DNA from 4 places in the Streptomyces sp. Y309 genome. Region 2 is predicted to be linked to each of the others. Evidence: riboswitches for the same ligand, from Rfam matches in the RefSeq annotation. Region 2 holds a riboswitch; each other region holds the start of a gene.
What was found. A riboswitch is a leader RNA that binds a small molecule or an ion and turns the genes downstream of it on or off. The one in region 2 is predicted to bind cobalamin.
Positions count from the first base shown of each region.

Region 1: it holds a riboswitch for cobalamin, as region 2 does, so the genes downstream of both, metE (5-methyltetrahydropteroyltriglutamate--homocysteine S-methyltransferase) here and AC0KTA_RS12230 (ribonucleoside-diphosphate reductase subunit alpha) in region 2, are expected to answer to the same signal.
Region 3: it holds a riboswitch for cobalamin, as region 2 does, so the genes downstream of both, AC0KTA_RS01600 (CoA-acylating methylmalonate-semialdehyde dehydrogenase) here and AC0KTA_RS12230 (ribonucleoside-diphosphate reductase subunit alpha) in region 2, are expected to answer to the same signal.
Region 4: it holds a riboswitch for cobalamin, as region 2 does, so the genes downstream of both, AC0KTA_RS26970 (prenyltransferase/squalene oxidase repeat-containing protein) here and AC0KTA_RS12230 (ribonucleoside-diphosphate reductase subunit alpha) in region 2, are expected to answer to the same signal.

Region 1 is NZ_CM160048.1:8,781,355-8,785,209, reverse strand. It holds partial or broken gene AC0KTA_RS37010 (IS5 family transposase) at 1-787, opposite strand, end outside; gene AC0KTA_RS37005 (class I SAM-dependent methyltransferase) at 824-1,453, shown strand; cobalamin riboswitch at 1,547-1,764, shown strand; gene metE (5-methyltetrahydropteroyltriglutamate--homocysteine S-methyltransferase) at 1,927-3,855, shown strand, end outside.
Region 2 is NZ_CM160048.1:3,201,039-3,204,893, forward strand. It holds gene mctP (monocarboxylate uptake permease MctP) at 1-960, shown strand, start outside; cobalamin riboswitch at 1,064-1,204, shown strand; gene AC0KTA_RS12230 (ribonucleoside-diphosphate reductase subunit alpha) at 1,334-3,805, shown strand; gene AC0KTA_RS12235 (ribonucleotide-diphosphate reductase subunit beta) at 3,805-3,855, shown strand, end outside.
Region 3 is NZ_CM160048.1:374,106-377,960, reverse strand. It holds gene AC0KTA_RS01605 (serine/threonine-protein kinase) at 1-1,152, opposite strand, end outside; cobalamin riboswitch at 1,289-1,467, shown strand; gene AC0KTA_RS01600 (CoA-acylating methylmalonate-semialdehyde dehydrogenase) at 1,721-3,220, shown strand; gene AC0KTA_RS01595 (acyl-CoA dehydrogenase family protein) at 3,229-3,855, shown strand, end outside.
Region 4 is NZ_CM160048.1:6,539,813-6,543,667, reverse strand. It holds gene AC0KTA_RS26980 (MBL fold metallo-hydrolase) at 1-492, shown strand, start outside; gene AC0KTA_RS26975 (SDR family oxidoreductase) at 506-1,375, opposite strand; cobalamin riboswitch at 1,527-1,676, shown strand; gene AC0KTA_RS26970 (prenyltransferase/squalene oxidase repeat-containing protein) at 1,777-3,015, shown strand; gene AC0KTA_RS26965 (SCO2322 family protein) at 3,012-3,704, shown strand; gene AC0KTA_RS26960 (energy-coupling factor transporter transmembrane component T) at 3,727-3,855, shown strand, end outside.

The sequences.
Region 1 (3,855 bases), 5.6 Mb from region 2:
TGCTTGAGGCGGGCGAAGCATCGTTCGACGACGTTGCGGTCGCGGTAGGTGACCTTGTCGAAGGCCGGCGGCCGGCCGCCGAGGGCTCCGCGTCGGTGGCGGTTCGCCGCCTGGTCGCGGCGCTCGGGGATCGTGGCAGCGATGCCCCGGCGCCTCAGCAGATGGCGGATGGCCCTGCTGGAATACGCCTTGTCACCCAGCACACGGTCCGGTGTCGTGCGCGGGCGGCCCGTGCCGAGGCGCGGGGTGCGGATGCCGTCGAGGACCTGGCCGAACGCCGTCGCGTCGTTGACGTTGCCGGGCGTGAGCACAATCGACAGGGGCAGGCCCCGGCCATCGACGGCGAGATGGACTTTGGTGGTCAGTCCGCCTCGGGAGCGGCCGAGGGCCTGGCGCGCCTGCGAGCGGCCCGGATCTTCCAGTTCGTCCCCGTTCACATCCCCTTTTTGCGGGCGCCGACTGCGTGCTGGTGGGCTCGGTTGATGGTGGAGTCGACGGAGACGGTCCATTCCACCCGGCCCACCGCGTCATCGCGGACCTGAACGTGCTCCAGCAACCGTGCCCAGGTGCCGTCCGCCTCCCAGCGGGCGAACCGCTCGTAGACGGTCTGCCACGGCCCGAACCGGTCGGGAAGATCCCGCCACGGAGCCCCGGTCCGCAGCCGCCACAGCACCCCGTTGACCACCTGCCGGTGATCACGCCACGGACGGCCCCGTCCGTCCACCTGAGGCAAAAGGGGCTCTATCCGCCTCCATGCCGCATCCGTCAACTCACCTCGACCTGCCACAAGATCAATTATCAGACCGGCTATAGAGTCCTGCCCGTGGCGAATCATCAGGACGAGACCAGGACGGCCTACGACGGTGTCGTCGAGCTGTACGCATCGCTGTTCGCAAACCGGCTGGAAACACAGCCTTTCTCCCGGGCGATGATCGGCACCTTCGCCGAACTGGTGCGCGCGACGGGCAACCTGCGGACAGCGGACGTCGGGTGCGGGCCCGGACATCTGACAGCCATGCTGCACGAACTCGGCCTGGACGCCTTCGGACTAGACCTTGCCCCCGGCATGGTCAACCACGCCCGGCAGGCCCATCCGGCGCTGCGCTTCCAAGAGGCGCGGATGGAATCCCTGCCGATCGAGGACGCCGCGCTCGGCGGCGTACTGGCCCACTACTCAATGATTCACACCCCTCCGGGGGAACTACCGGAGCTGCTCGCCGAACAGGTACGCGTCCTGGCACCGGACGGTCTGCTCCTGGTCTCCTTCTTCGGGACCGACGGACAAGAACCGGTCCGGTTCGACCACAAGGTGGCGCCCGCCTACAGCTGGCCGGTGGATCGCCTCGCCGAACTGCTGGGCGATGCTGGGCTCGATCCCTTCGCCCGGCTGCTCCACGATCCATCCTCTGATCGGGGCTTCCTCGACGCCCATCTACTGGCCCGCCGTTCGTAGCCACTGCCCAGTCCCCCCAGCCGATCGGCGCACCTCCGGATTGCCAGCTCAGCCGAATCTCGCTGATCAGACCGGAATTATCAGACACCCCCTAGGCTGATCAGTGCAGCTGGTTCGCCCTGCCCGCCAGGCAGGCGCGTCGCAAGAGGGAACCCGGTGGGAATCCGGGACTGCCCCGCAGCGGTGAGTGGGAACGACCGCCGTCATACGCACTGGATCCGACCGCGGATCCGGGAAGCGACGGCCAGTAGGAATCTGCCCCGGCAGATGTGCCCGCGAGTCCGAAGACCTGCCCGTTGCCCGCACGTGACCATCGCGTGCGGATATCCCGGTGACCTCGTGGGCGGGTCGGCGTGCATATCGGACGGAGCATCGCGCCAGTGGCGCCGGTGCGGCCGGTCCGGTCTGTCATCCCTTCGCGTCCGTGTCCCGTCCCCGGGATTCTCAGGAGTCATCTCGCGAAGGAGATTTCCGTGACAGCGAAGTCCGCAGCCGCGGCAGCACGGGCCACCGTGTACGGCTACCCCCGCCAGGGCGCGAACCGTGAACTGAAGAAGGCCATCGAGGGCTACTGGAAGGGCCGCGTCACCGCGGCCGCCCTCAAGGAGACCGCGGCGGAGCTGCGCCGCGCCACCTGGCGGCAACTGGCCGACGCCGGCATCCACGAGGTGCCGACCGGTGACTTCTCGTACTACGACCACGTCCTGGACACCAGTGTCATGGTCGGCGCTGTCCCCCGGCGGCACCGCGCGGCCGTCGACGCCGACGCCCTCGACGGCTACTTCGCGATGGCCCGCGGCACCCAGGACGTCGCGCCGCTGGAGATGACCAAGTGGTTCGACACCAACTACCACTACCTGGTGCCGGAGTTGGGCCCCGACACCGTCTTCACCGCCGACTCCGCCAAGCAGGTCGCCGAGCTCAAAGAGGCCCTCGCGCTCGGCCTCGCCGCCCGCCCGGTCCTGGTCGGCCCGGTCACCTATCTGCTGCTCGCCAAGCCCGCGCCCGGCGTGGCCGCCGACTTCGAGCCGCTGACCCTCCTGGACCGGCTCCTGCCCGTGTACGCCGAGGTCCTCGCCGATCTCCGCGCGGCCGGCGCCGCGTGGGTGCAGCTCGACGAGCCCGCCCTGGTCCAGGACCGCACCCCGGCCGAACTCAACGCCGCCGCGCGCGCCTACCGCGACCTCGGCGCCCTCACCGACCGGCCCAAGCTCCTCGTCGCCTCCTACTTCGACCGGCTCGGCGACGCCCTGCCCGTCCTGGCGAAGGCCCCGGTCGACGGCCTGGCCCTCGACTTCACCGATGCCGCGGCCGCCAACCTCGACGCGCTGGCCGCGGTGGGCGGACTGCCCGGCAAGCGCCTCGTCGCCGGCGTGGTCAACGGCCGCAACATCTGGATCAACGACCTCGAGAAGTCCCTGTCCACCCTGGGCACCCTCCTCGGCCTGGCCGACCGCGTCGACGTGGCCGCCTCCTGCTCCCTCCTGCACGTCCCGATCGACGCCGCCGCCGAGCGGGACATCGACCCGCAGATCCTGCGCTGGCTGGCCTTCGCCCGGCAGAAGACCACCGAGATCGTCACCCTCGCCAAGGGCCTGGCGCAGGGCACCGACGCCATCACCGCCGAACTCGCCGCCAACCGGGCCGATCTGGCGTCCCGCGCCGGATCGGCGATCACCCACGACCCGGCCGTACGGGCCCGTGCCGCCGCCGTCACCGACGCCGACGGCCGCCGCTCACAGCCGTACGCCGAGCGGGCCGCCGTCCAGCGCGCCCACCTCGCGCTGCCGCTGCTGCCCACGACCACCATCGGCTCGTTCCCGCAGACCACCGAACTGCGCGCCGCCCGCGCCGACTTGCGCGCGGGACGCATCGACACCGCAGGGTACGAACAGCGCATCGAGAACGAGATCCGCGAGGTCATCTCCTTCCAGGAGAAGACCGGGATCGATGTCCTGGTGCACGGCGAGCCCGAACGCAACGACATGGTGCAGTACTTCGCCGAGCAGCTCACCGGCTACCTCGCCACCCAGCACGGCTGGGTCCAGTCCTACGGCACCCGCTATGTGCGTCCGCCGGTCCTGGCGGGCGACATCTCCCGTCCCGAGCCGATGACGGTGCGCTGGACGTCGTACGCCAATTCCCTCACCGACCGCCCGGTCAAGGGCATGCTGACCGGCCCCGTCACCATGCTCGCCTGGTCCTTCGTCCGCGACGACCAGCCGCTCGGCGACACCGCCCGCCAGGTGGCCCTCGCCCTGCGCGACGAAGTCGACGACCTGGAGGCGGCGGGCACTTCGATCATCCAGGTCGACGAGCCCGCGCTCCGCGAGACGCTGCCGCTGCGCGCCGCCGACCGGCCCGCCTACCTCGACTGGGCCACCGAGTCCTTCCGCCTCACC
Region 2 (3,855 bases):
GACGAGATCTTCCACGCGGCGAACGAGAAGTTCTCCGCGACGAACGAGGCCACCGGCAAACCCGTCGGCGCGCTCGTGCCCGGCGACGCGGGGACCTGGACGTACGCGACGCTCGCGCTCGGCTCCGCGCTCGCGCTGTTCATGTACCCGCACTCGATCACCGCGACGCTGTCCTCGCGCAGCCGCGACGTGATCCGCCGCAACACCACCATCCTGCCGCTGTACTCGCTGATGCTCGGCCTGCTCGCGCTGCTCGGGTTCATGGCGATCGCGGCCGGAGTCAAGGTCGAGAACGGGCAGTTGGCGATTCCGCAGCTCTTCGAGGACATGTTCCCGGACTGGTTCACGGGCGTCGCGTTCGCGGCGATCGGCATCGGCGCGCTCGTGCCCGCGGCCATCATGTCCATCGCGGCCGCGAATCTCTTCACCCGCAACATCTACAAGGACTTCCTCAAACCGGACGCGACACCCGAGCAGGAGACCAAGGTCTCCAAGCTGGTCTCGCTGCTGGTGAAGGTGGGCGCGCTCGCCTTCGTGCTCACCATGGACAAGACGGTCGCCATCAACTTCCAGCTCCTCGGCGGCATCTGGATCCTGCAGACCATGCCCGCGCTGGTCGGCGGCCTGTTCACGCGCTGGTTCCACCGGTGGGCGCTGCTCGCGGGCTGGGCGGTCGGCATGGTCTACGGCACGGTCGCGGCGTACGGAGTCGCCTCGCCGACGCAGAAGCACTTCGGCGGCTCGTCCAAGGAGATCCCGGGCATCGGTGAGATCGGCTACATCGGCCTGACGGCCTTCGTCCTGAACGTCGTCGTGACCGTCGTCCTCACCTTCGTCCTGAGGGCCCTCAAGGCCCCCGACGGCATCGACGAGACGTCCCCGGAGGACTACACCGCCGACGCCGGAGACAAGGGCGTGGCGGCCGAACCACCGAAGGTCGGGGCAGCTTCCGGCCACTAGGCCTTGTACGGTGACAACGGGCCGCCGATGAATCGGCGGCCCGTTGTCGTGTCCGCGGCCGACACAACATGTGGGCCTGCTCGCATCGTCGGACACAAGATGTATGCTCGTGCTCGCTGTCGCCGCAGGGGAATCCGGTGCAAGTCCGGAACTGTCCCGCAACGGTGTACTGGTACGCATTTGGGCGCCCGCGCCACACGCTGTGCCAGTGAGTCCGACGACCTGCCGACGGCGTACCCGGATCGTCCGGTCCGGGTGCCGAGACGTCCGGGCCTCGCGGAATGGGTTGGTGGACGCGGATCGCCCCTGCGCGGGCGCAGCCGCGCCGCGCCGCTCCCCCGAAGGCCCAGAGCCGAGCGAGGGAGAGCACCACGTGACCATCGCGCCCGCCGAACCCGCGTCAGCGCAGGCCCAGCAGCAGCCGGCGCAGGCCGGCCAGCAGGCAGCGGCCGAGCAGGCCGCGCCGACCACCGACGGTCCAGGCACCGCGCTGCTGCGCACCCTGACCGACCTCACCGCCGACCTCCCTGACGCCGACCCCGGCCGCGTCGCCGCCGCCGCGCTGCGCGGCCGCTCGGCGAAGGCGGACGAGGCCGAACTGCGGGAGCTCGCGACGGAGGCGGCCGCCGGACTCATCTCCGAGGACCCCGCCTACTCCCGGCTCGCCGCCCGGCTGCTGACCATCGGCATTCGTGAGGAAGCCGCCTCACAAGGCGTCACGTCGTTCTCCGAGTCGGTCGCCGTCGGCCACCGCGAGGGCCTGATCGCCGACCGCACCGCCGAGTTCACGGTGCAGCACGCCGCCCGCCTCGACGGTCTCGTGGACGCCGCGCTCGCCGACGGCGCCGACCGCCGCTTCGAGTACTTCGGCCTGCGCACGCTGCACAGCCGCTATCTGCTGCGGCACCCCATCACCCGCAAGGTCGTCGAGACGCCGCAGCACTTCATGCTGCGCGTGGCCGCCGGTCTCGCCGAGGACACCGCGTTTGACTCAGCGGAAGCGGGCGAGCGGGCGCTCGACGAGGTCGCCGCGCTCTACCGCCTGATGAGCCGCCTCGACTACCTGCCGTCCTCGCCCACGCTCTTCAACTCCGGTACCCGGCACCCGCAGATGTCCTCGTGCTACCTCCTGGACTCGCCGCTGGACGAGCTGGACTCCATCTACGACCGGTACCACCAGGTCGCCCGGCTCTCCAAGCACGCCGGCGGCATCGGGCTCTCGTACTCCCGCATCCGCTCGCGCGGCTCGCTGATCCGCGGCACCAACGGGCACTCCAACGGCATCGTGCCGTTCCTGAAGACGCTTGACGCCTCCGTCGCCGCCGTGAACCAGGGCGGCCGCCGCAAGGGCGCCGCCGCCGTCTACCTGGAGACCTGGCACTCCGACATCGAGGAGTTCCTGGAGCTGCGGGACAACACCGGCGAGGACGCCCGGCGCACCCACAACCTGAACCTGGCGCACTGGATCCCGGACGAGTTCATGCGCCGCGTGGCCGCCGACAAGCCGTGGTCGCTGTTCTCCCCCGCCGACGTGCCCGAGCTCGTCGACCTGTGGGGCGAGGAGTTCGACGCCGCGTACAAGAAGGCGGAGGCGGCCGGTCTCGCGCAGAAGACCATCCCCGCCCGTGAGCTGTACGGCCGCATGATGCGCACCCTCGCGCAGACCGGCAACGGCTGGATGACCTTCAAGGACACCGCCAACCGCACGGCCAACCAGACCGCCGAGCCCGGCCACACCGTCCACTCCTCCAACCTCTGCACGGAGATCCTGGAGGTCACGGACGACGGCGAGACGGCCGTGTGCAACCTGGGGTCGGTGAACCTCGGCGCGTTCGTCGACACGGAGCGCGGCGACATCGACTGGGAGCGGCTCGACGCCACCGTGCGCACGGCCGTCACGTTCCTCGACCGCGTCGTGGACATCAACTTCTACCCGACCGAGCAGGCCGGGCGGTCGAACAGCAGGTGGCGCCCCGTGGGCCTGGGCGCGATGGGCCTCCAGGACGTCTTCTTCCAGCTCAAGCTGCCCTTCGACGCGCCCGAGGCGCGCGCCCTGTCCACGCGCATCGCCGAGCGCGTCATGCTCGCCGCGTACGAGGCGTCCGCCGACCTCGCCGAGCGCAACGGCCCGCTCCCCGCCTGGGAGAAGACCCGCACCGCGCGCGGCGTGCTGCACCCCGACCACTACGGTGTCGAGCTCGCCCCGCCCGAGCGGTGGGCGGCGCTGCGGGCGCGGATCGCGAAGACGGGCATGCGCAACTCGCTGCTTCTCGCCATCGCGCCGACGGCCACCATCGCGTCCATCGCGGGCGTGTACGAGTGCATCGAGCCGCAGGTCTCCAACCTCTTCAAGCGCGAGACGCTGTCCGGCGAGTTCCTCCAGGTCAACTCGTACCTGGTGGACGAGCTGAAGCGGCTCGGCGTGTGGGACGCGCAGACCCGTGAGGCGCTGCGCGAGGCCAACGGCTCGGTGCAGGGCTTCACCTGGGTCCCCGCGGACGTGCGCGAGCTGTACCGCACGGCCTGGGAGATCCCGCAGCGCGGGCTCATCGACATGGCCGCCGACCGTACGCCGTTCCTGGACCAGGCGCAGTCCCTGAACCTGTTCCTGGAGACGCCGACCATCGGCAAGCTCTCCTCGATGTACGCCTACGCCTGGCAGCGCGGCCTGAAGACCACGTACTACCTGCGCTCGCGCCCGGCGACGCGCATCGCCCGCGCGGCGGGCGGTTCGAGTGCCGGTGCCGCCGCCCCCACGCCCGCCCCCGTCCCCCAGCAGGTGACCGACCCCGACGCGATCGCCTGCTCCCTGGAAAACCCCGAGTCCTGCGAGGCCTGCCAGTAATGTCCCAGTCCGCCGCCCACACCGTCACCACCCAGGGTGAGAAGAACCTG
Region 3 (3,855 bases), 2.8 Mb from region 2:
ATCGGCCGTGGTGCGGTCGCCGCCGTCGCGTCCGGGGTCCAGGACGGTGACGGCTGTGGCGACGCCCAGCGAGAGTGCGACGACCGCTCCCGCGGCAAGGGCCCAGCCGCGTCGGGACGGCGCGGGTTCCGATGCCGGGCCGGACGGACGTCCCGGAGCGGCCGCGGAGTCGGAACGTCCCGGAGTGGCCGGGGAGTCGATGACGACCGCCCCGGCGGCCTCCCGGTCGCTCGTGCGGCTCGCCAACTCGTCCTGAAGCCGGGCGATCTCGGCCTGCTGCGCCGCGATCAGCTCGTGTACCTCGAGCGGCCAGGGACGGGCGGAGGGCGAGAGCCGGCCGATCTCTTCGAGGAGCTGGGCCGGACTCGGCCGCTCGCTCGGGTCCTTGGCCAGGCAACGGGTGACGACGGGGCGGATCCTCTCCGGGAGCCCGCTGAGATCGGGGTCGGTGTGCACCACGTTGTACAGGGTCTGCGGCGTGGACGGCCCGGCGAACGGGCACTTGCCCGTGCACGCCATCACCAGCACCGTCCCCAGGGAGAACACATCGCTGGCCGAGCCGAGCGGCTGCCCTTGGGCCTGCTCCGGGGACATGAAGCCGGGGGAGCCGACCAGCCAGCCCGAGTGGGTCAGCTCGGTGCCGCCTTCGCTGTCGGTCGCCCGTGCGATGCCGAAGTCGATCACCCTGGGGCCGTCGTCGGCGAGCAGCACATTGGACGGCTTCAGATCCCGGTGCACAAGGCCGGCCCGGTGGATGTCGAGCAGGGCGGAGGCCAGCCCCGCGGCCATGCGCAGCACCGCTTCCTCCGGCAGCGCGCCGAGGGCCGTCACCGCTTGCTGAAGCGAAGGGCCCGGGACGAACTCCGATGTCAGCCACGGCTCGGGCGCGTCGGCGTCGGCGTCGATCACCGCCGAGGTGTACGCGCCGGACACCTTGCGGGAGGCGTCCACCTCGCGGCGGAACCGGGCCCGGAAGCCGTCGTCCTCGACGAACTGGCTGCGCACCTGCTTCAGCGCGACGAGTCGGCCGTCCGGGGCGCTGCTCAGCAAGACGCGCCCCATCCCGCCGCGGCCCAGCTCCGCGATGGTCCGATAGCGCCCGACTTCCTCTGGATCACTCGCTGTTAATCGCTCCACTGTGTCCCCTCGCATCGGACAGGCCGCTCAACGGACCGGACGAACCAACGGAGAGAGAGTGTGAAGCGTCCGGTGAACCCCGGACAAGATGTCGCTGAACCTCGGAGGGCCGCGCAGTCGGGTGTGGACTTACTAGGACGTCCAAGTATATGTTCGTGGCGAAGCCCGCGGTGCAGGGAAGCCGGTGTGAATCCGGCGCGGTCCCGCCACTGTGACCGGGGAGTGCGTTCTCGCGTGCAACAACGCCACTGACGGAGAAGTCCGTCGGGAAGGCGGGAGAACGGGCGCTGATCCGGGAGTCAGGATACCGGCCGCGGGGTGTTCCGTGTTGTCCACGAGGATGGAGCAGACACGCATGGCCCCGGTGCGCACTCACGAACCCGGTGATCCGGCATTGCGAGCGACAACCGACCCCGGTGATCCGGCAATGCGAGCGACAACCCCCGCTGTCTGACGGCCCCTTCGCCGTTCGCGTCCACTTTTCCGCCCGTCGGACCGGCATGCCCGCGCATGCCCGCATGCCCCGACGGTCGGCCGGCCGCGCCCCTCCCCGGATCGCACCTGACGAAAGAGCAGGCTCCCCATGGTCCGTGAACTGACCCATTTCATCGGCGGCAAGCACACCCCGGGCACCTCGGGCACGCTCGCCGACGTGTACGACCCCAACACCGGCGACGTACAGGCCCGCGTCCCGCTCGCGAACCGCGCCGAGACCGAGGCCGCCATCGCCGACGCGGCGCAGGCGCAGCGCGAGTGGGGCGAGTGGAACCCGCAGCGCCGCGCCCGCGTCCTGCTGCGGTTCCTCCAGCTCGTCGACGGCGAACGCGAGTCCCTGGCGCGACTGTTGTCCGCCGAGCACGGCAAGACCGTCCCCGACGCGCACGGCGACCTCCAGCGCGGCCTGGAGGTCGTGGAGTTCGCCGCGGGCATCCCGCACCTGCTCAAGGGCGAGTTCACCGACAACGCCGGGACCGGCATCGACGTGCACTCGCTGCGCCGCCCCATCGGCGTCGTCGCCGGTATCACGCCGTTCAACTTCCCCGCGATGATTCCCCTGTGGAAGGCCGCGCCCGCCATCGCCTGCGGCAACGCCTTCATCCTGAAGCCCTCCGAACGCGACCCGTCCGTCCCGCTGCGCCTCGCCGAACTCTTCCTGGAGGCGGGCCTGCCGCCGGGCATCCTCAACGTCGTCAACGGCGGCAAGGAAGCCGTCGACACCCTCCTGGAAGACCCGCGCGTCGAGGCGCTCGGCTTCGTCGGCTCGACGCCGGTCGCCGCGCACATCTACGCCACCGCCGCCGCCCACGGCAAGCGCGCCCAGTGCTTCGGCGGCGCCAAGAACCACATGATCGTGATGCCGGACGCCGACCTCGACCAGGCCGTGGACGCCCTGATCGGCGCCGGCTACGGCTCGGCGGGCGAGCGCTGCATGGCGATCTCGGTGGCCGTGCCGGTCGGCGAGGCCACCGCCGACGCCCTGGTGGCCCGCCTCAGGGACCGCATCGGCGCGCTGCGCATCGGCCGCTCCGACGACGCCGATGCCGACTTCGGCCCGCTCGTCAGCCGCGACGCCGTCGACCGGGTCCGCGGTTGCGTGGACCTGGGCGTCGAGGAGGGCGCCGAACTCGTCGTCGACGGACGGGACTTCACGCTCCCCGGCCACGAGGGCGGATTCTTCGCGGGCGCCTCCCTCTTCGACCGCGTCACCACCGACATGCGGATCTACCAGGAGGAGATCTTCGGCCCGGTCCTGTCCGTCGTACGCGCCGCCGACTACGAAGAGGCGCTGCGGCTGCCCACCGAGCACCCGTACGGCAACGGCGTCGCGCTCTTCACGCGCGACGGCGACACCGCCCGCGACTTCACCCGGCGCGTCGACACCGGCATGGTCGGCGTCAACGTACCCATCCCGGTCCCTGTCGCGTACCACACCTTCGGCGGCTGGAAGCGCTCCGGATTCGGCGATCTCAACCAGCACGGCCCCGACTCGATCCGCTTCTACACCCGCACCAAGACCGTCACCTCGCGCTGGCCCTCCGGGACCAAGGAAGGCGCGTCCTTCACCCTCCCGACGATGCGGTGACCGGCGCCATGACCAGCACCCTGCTCACCGACGACCAGCTCGCCATCGTCGAGACGACCCTCGACTTCGCCCAGGAACACCTGGCCCCGCACGCGCTCGCCTGGGACCGGGACAAGCACTTCCCGGTCGAGGTGCTGCGCAAGGCCGCGGATCTCGGTCTCGGCGGCATGTACGTCGCCGAGGACGCGGGCGGCTCCGGGCTCACCCGGGCCGACGGCGTCCTCGTCTTCGAGGCCCTCGCCTCCGGCTGTCCGTCCATCGCGGGCTATCTGTCGATCCACAACATGGTCGCCTGGATGATCGACCGGTACGGCGACGAGGCCCAGCGCGCCCGCTGGCTCGCGCCGCTGACCTCCATGGACTGGCTCGGCAGCTACTGCCTCACCGAGCCCGGCGCCGGCTCGGACGCGGCCGCGCTCAGCACCCGTGCCGAGCGCGACCGCGACACATACGTCCTGAACGGCGTCAAGCAGTTCATCTCCGGCGCGGGCGCGTCGCACGTCTACCTCGTGATGGCCCGCACCGGCGAGAGCGGCCCCGGCGGCGTCTCCGCCTTCGTCGTCGAACGCGACGACCCCGGCCTGTCCTTCGGCCCGAACGAGAAGAAGATGGGCTGGAACGCCCAGCCCACCCGG
Region 4 (3,855 bases), 3.3 Mb from region 2:
CACGTCTGCCTGCATCTGGAGGAGGACCATCCGGCGGGGCGCGACGGACACGGGCGGCTCTTCTCCGGCGATCATCTGCTGCCCGGCATCACCCCGCACATCGGGCTCTACGAGGACCCGGACGACGCCACCGTCACCGACCCCCTCGGTGACTATCTGGACTCCCTGGAGCGGGTCGGGCGGCTCGGTGTCGCCGAGGTTCTTCCTGCTCATCAGCACGCCTTCACCGAAGCCCGGCCCCGCGTACGGGAGTTGCTCGACCATCACGAGGAGCGGCTCGCACAGCTGCTCACGCTGCTCGGTGAGCCGCGCACGCCCTGGCAGCTCGCCGAGCGCATGGAGTGGAACAGGCCCTGGGCCGACATCCCCTACGGCTCACGGAACATCGCGGTGTCGGAGGCGGAGGCCCACCTGCGGCGGCTTGTGAAGCTGGGGCGCGCGGAGGCCGTGCCGGGGAGTGATCCGGTCGTGTACGTGGCGTACGCCGCCTAGGCGGCCCGCGTCGTCACCAGCCCTCGTCCCCCCGCAGCACCGCGTCCGCTCCCCCGTCGATGAACACCACCTGGCCCGTGACGTGGGTGTTCTCCGGCGACGTCAGGTGGTCGATCAGCGGGGCGATCTGTTCCGGGTCCGCGTAGCCGTGCAGCGGCATCGGGACGGACGCGTCGGTGAGCGCGTGCAGTTCCGGGTCTTCGAGCAGGGGGCGGCTGAGCGGGGTGCGGACGATGCCGGGCGCGATCGCGTTGAGCGGGATGCCGGCGCCCGCCCAGGCGTCGGTGACCGCGGCCCGCCGCACCCAGCGGACCAGCGCCCGCTTCGCGGAGGCGTACACGAGCTGTTCCTCGCCGCGGTCGACGGCGGCCCGCGCGGCGGCGACGGCCGCCACCTCGTCGTCCGCGAGCACCGCGGCGACGATCGCCGGATCGGTCTCGTGCACGGCGGCCAGCGACGCCACGGCGAGCGCCCGCGGGTCCCGGCCCGCCGCGAGCAGCGGCCGCAGGCCCGCCAGCGTGGCGATGGCGCCGAAGCCGTTCACGCGCACGGCCACCGGGTCGAACAGGCCGACCCCCGCGCACGCCACCACCGCGTCCAGGCGGCCGCCGCCCAGCTCGGCGGCCCCCTCCACGAGCAGGGCCCGCCCCTCGGCGGTGGCCAGGTCGGCCTGGATCGCGGCGTACGCGGTGTCCCCGGCGTATCCGGTGTAGCCCGCGTCCTTGATCTCCGCGATGTCGGCGCCGATGACGCGGTGGCCCTGAGCGGCGAGGCGGCGCGCGACAGCCCGGCCGATGCCGGATGCCGCGCCGGTGACGAGACAGGTGCGGGCGCCGTCCCGCCGTCCCGGCCCCTCGGTACGTTCCGTCTCCGCACCCGCCATGCGTGCCCCCTCGGCTCCCGTGCCCCGGCCCAACTCCCGTGCCCCGGGGCCCAGGCCAACGTACGCCCGCCCGCACCGGCCTGCCAGACCGCGCCGGGGCGGCGGGGCGGGGCCGGGGGCACCCGGTGCCGGGCCCGAGGGGGCGGGATACGGGCCGGTAGAGTGGGCGGGTCGTCATCATGCGCGTACGAGGGGAAGCCGGTGGAAATCCGGCGCTGACCCGCAGCCGTGATCCGCACCTGGGTGCGGTAAGCCGGATTGCCTCGTACGCCGCATGACCGGCTCGCGTCATCGGCACGTGCCGATGGCCGGCACCGTCGAGGTATACGGAGCCCGAGCCGCCCGGTGCCCGTGCGTGCCGTGCCGCCCGGCTCCCCACAGGGAGAGGCACCCGCCGCATCATGAACGTTCGCCGCAGCGCAGCTGCCCTGGCCGTGGCCGTCGCCCTCGGCACCGCCACCGCCCCGGCCGCCCTCGCCGACGACGCGCCGCCGTCGGCGGATGCGACCGGGGGACCGCTGCCGTCCGGTCTGTACGGCAAGAAGGACCCGCAGTTCGACGGCGTGTTCCGGCAGTCGTACGCGCTGCTCGCGCAGAAGACCGTGGGCGTCACCCCGGCCGCGAAGGCCGTCGACTGGCTCACCGGCCAGCAGTGCGCGAGCGGCGGCTTCGCCGCGTACCGCGCGGACGCGACCGAGCCGTGCGGGTCCAAGACGCAGGTCGACTCGAACTCCACCGCCGCCGCGATCCAGGCGCTGCACTCCCTCGGCAACGAGTCGAACGCGGTGAAGAAGGGCCTCGACTGGCTGAAGTCCGTCCAGAACCAGGACGGCGGCTGGGGCTACAACCCGGGCCTGCCCAGCGACGCCAACTCCACCGGCATCGTGATCGGCGCGCTCGCCGCGGTCGGCGAGAAGCCCGCGTCCGTGAAGTCCCAGAAGGGCAAGTCGCCGCTCGACGCGCTGCCGAAGCTCGCCATGGACTGCGGCAAGGACGGCGGCGCGTTCGGCCTCGCCGACGCCAAGTCCGGCAAGCTCGCGCCGAACGCCGACGCCACCGCGGCCGGCGTGCTCGGCGGCCTCGGCCAGGGCCTCGTACCGGCGAAGGGGAAGACGGCCGGCTCCGCGCCGAAGTGCGCGAAGCCGGACACCGCCGAGCAGGCCGCCCGGAACGGCACCGGCTACCTGCTGCAGTCCCTCGCCAAGACCGGCCACCTCACCTCCTCCATGCCCGGCGCCAAGGACCAGCCGGACGTCGGCAACACCGCCGACGCGGTGGTCGCGCTCGCCGCCGCGGGACAGCAGGAGCAGGCGAAGAAGTCGGCCGAGTGGCTGTCGAAGAACTCCGCCGCCTGGGCCAAGGACAGCGGGCCCGCCGCCTACTCCCAGCTCGTCTTCGCGGCCCTCGCCGCGGACATGGACGTACGCGACTTCGGCGGCGCCGACCTCGTCAAGCAGCTGAACGCGCAGGGCCCGAAGCCCAAGGCCGTCGCGGAGGCCACCGCCGGGGCCAAGGAGAAGGACAAGGACCAGGACGACGGTTCCGGCGTCAGCATCTGGTGGATCGTCGGCGTCGGCCTGGTCGCGGGCGCGGGCATCGGCTTCCTGCTCAGCGGCCGCAAGAAGAAGAACCAGCTGTGAGCCGGCGCCACCCGGGGCGCGGCCGCCTCACGGTGGCCGCCCCGCTCACCGCGCTCCTGGCCCTGCTGGCCGGCGCGCTCCTCGCCGCGGGCCCCGCCCACGCCTCCGACTACCGCTACTGGTCGTTCTGGCAGCAGGGCAAGGACGGCTCGTGGGTGTACGCGACGCAGGGGCCCTCCATCGCCCGGCCCGACGACGGCGACGTGGAGGGCTTCCGGTTCGCCGTGTCCGCCAACTCCGGCAGCGCCGAGAAGCCGCGCGGCACGGCCGACTTCGACGCGATCTGCGCGAAGACTCCCGCCGAGGACGGCCGCAAGCGGGTCGCCGTCGTCATCGACTTCGGCACGCCGGCCGACGCCCCCGGCGGCGAGACGCCCCCGAAGCCGCGCACCGCGTGCGCGCGGATCGACTCCGGCGCCACCACCGCCGACGCGCTCGCCGCCGTCGCCGAGCCGCTGCGCTACAACAACGACGCGCTGCTGTGCGCCATCGCCGACTACCCGAAGAGAGGCTGCGGCGAGCAGGTCTCCGGCAAGGACAAGGAGAAGGGCGGCAAGGCGGGCGAGGAGTCGGGCACGAAGGACTCGGGCGACGACGGCGGTCCCTCCGTCGGACTGCTCGCCGGAGTCGCGGCGATCGTCGCGCTCGGTGCCGCCGCCGTCTGGCAGGCCCGCCGCCGCCGTGGCTGACCCGGGCCCCGACCGGCACACCGTGGCTGCCCCGGCGGCCCGCGGCCGGCAGTTCCCGCGGCGCCGCCTCGCGCCGTGGGCGCACCGCTCCAACGCCCTGCACCCGGGCGCCTGGTGGCTGTGGGCGCTCGGCCTGGCCACGGCCGCGTCC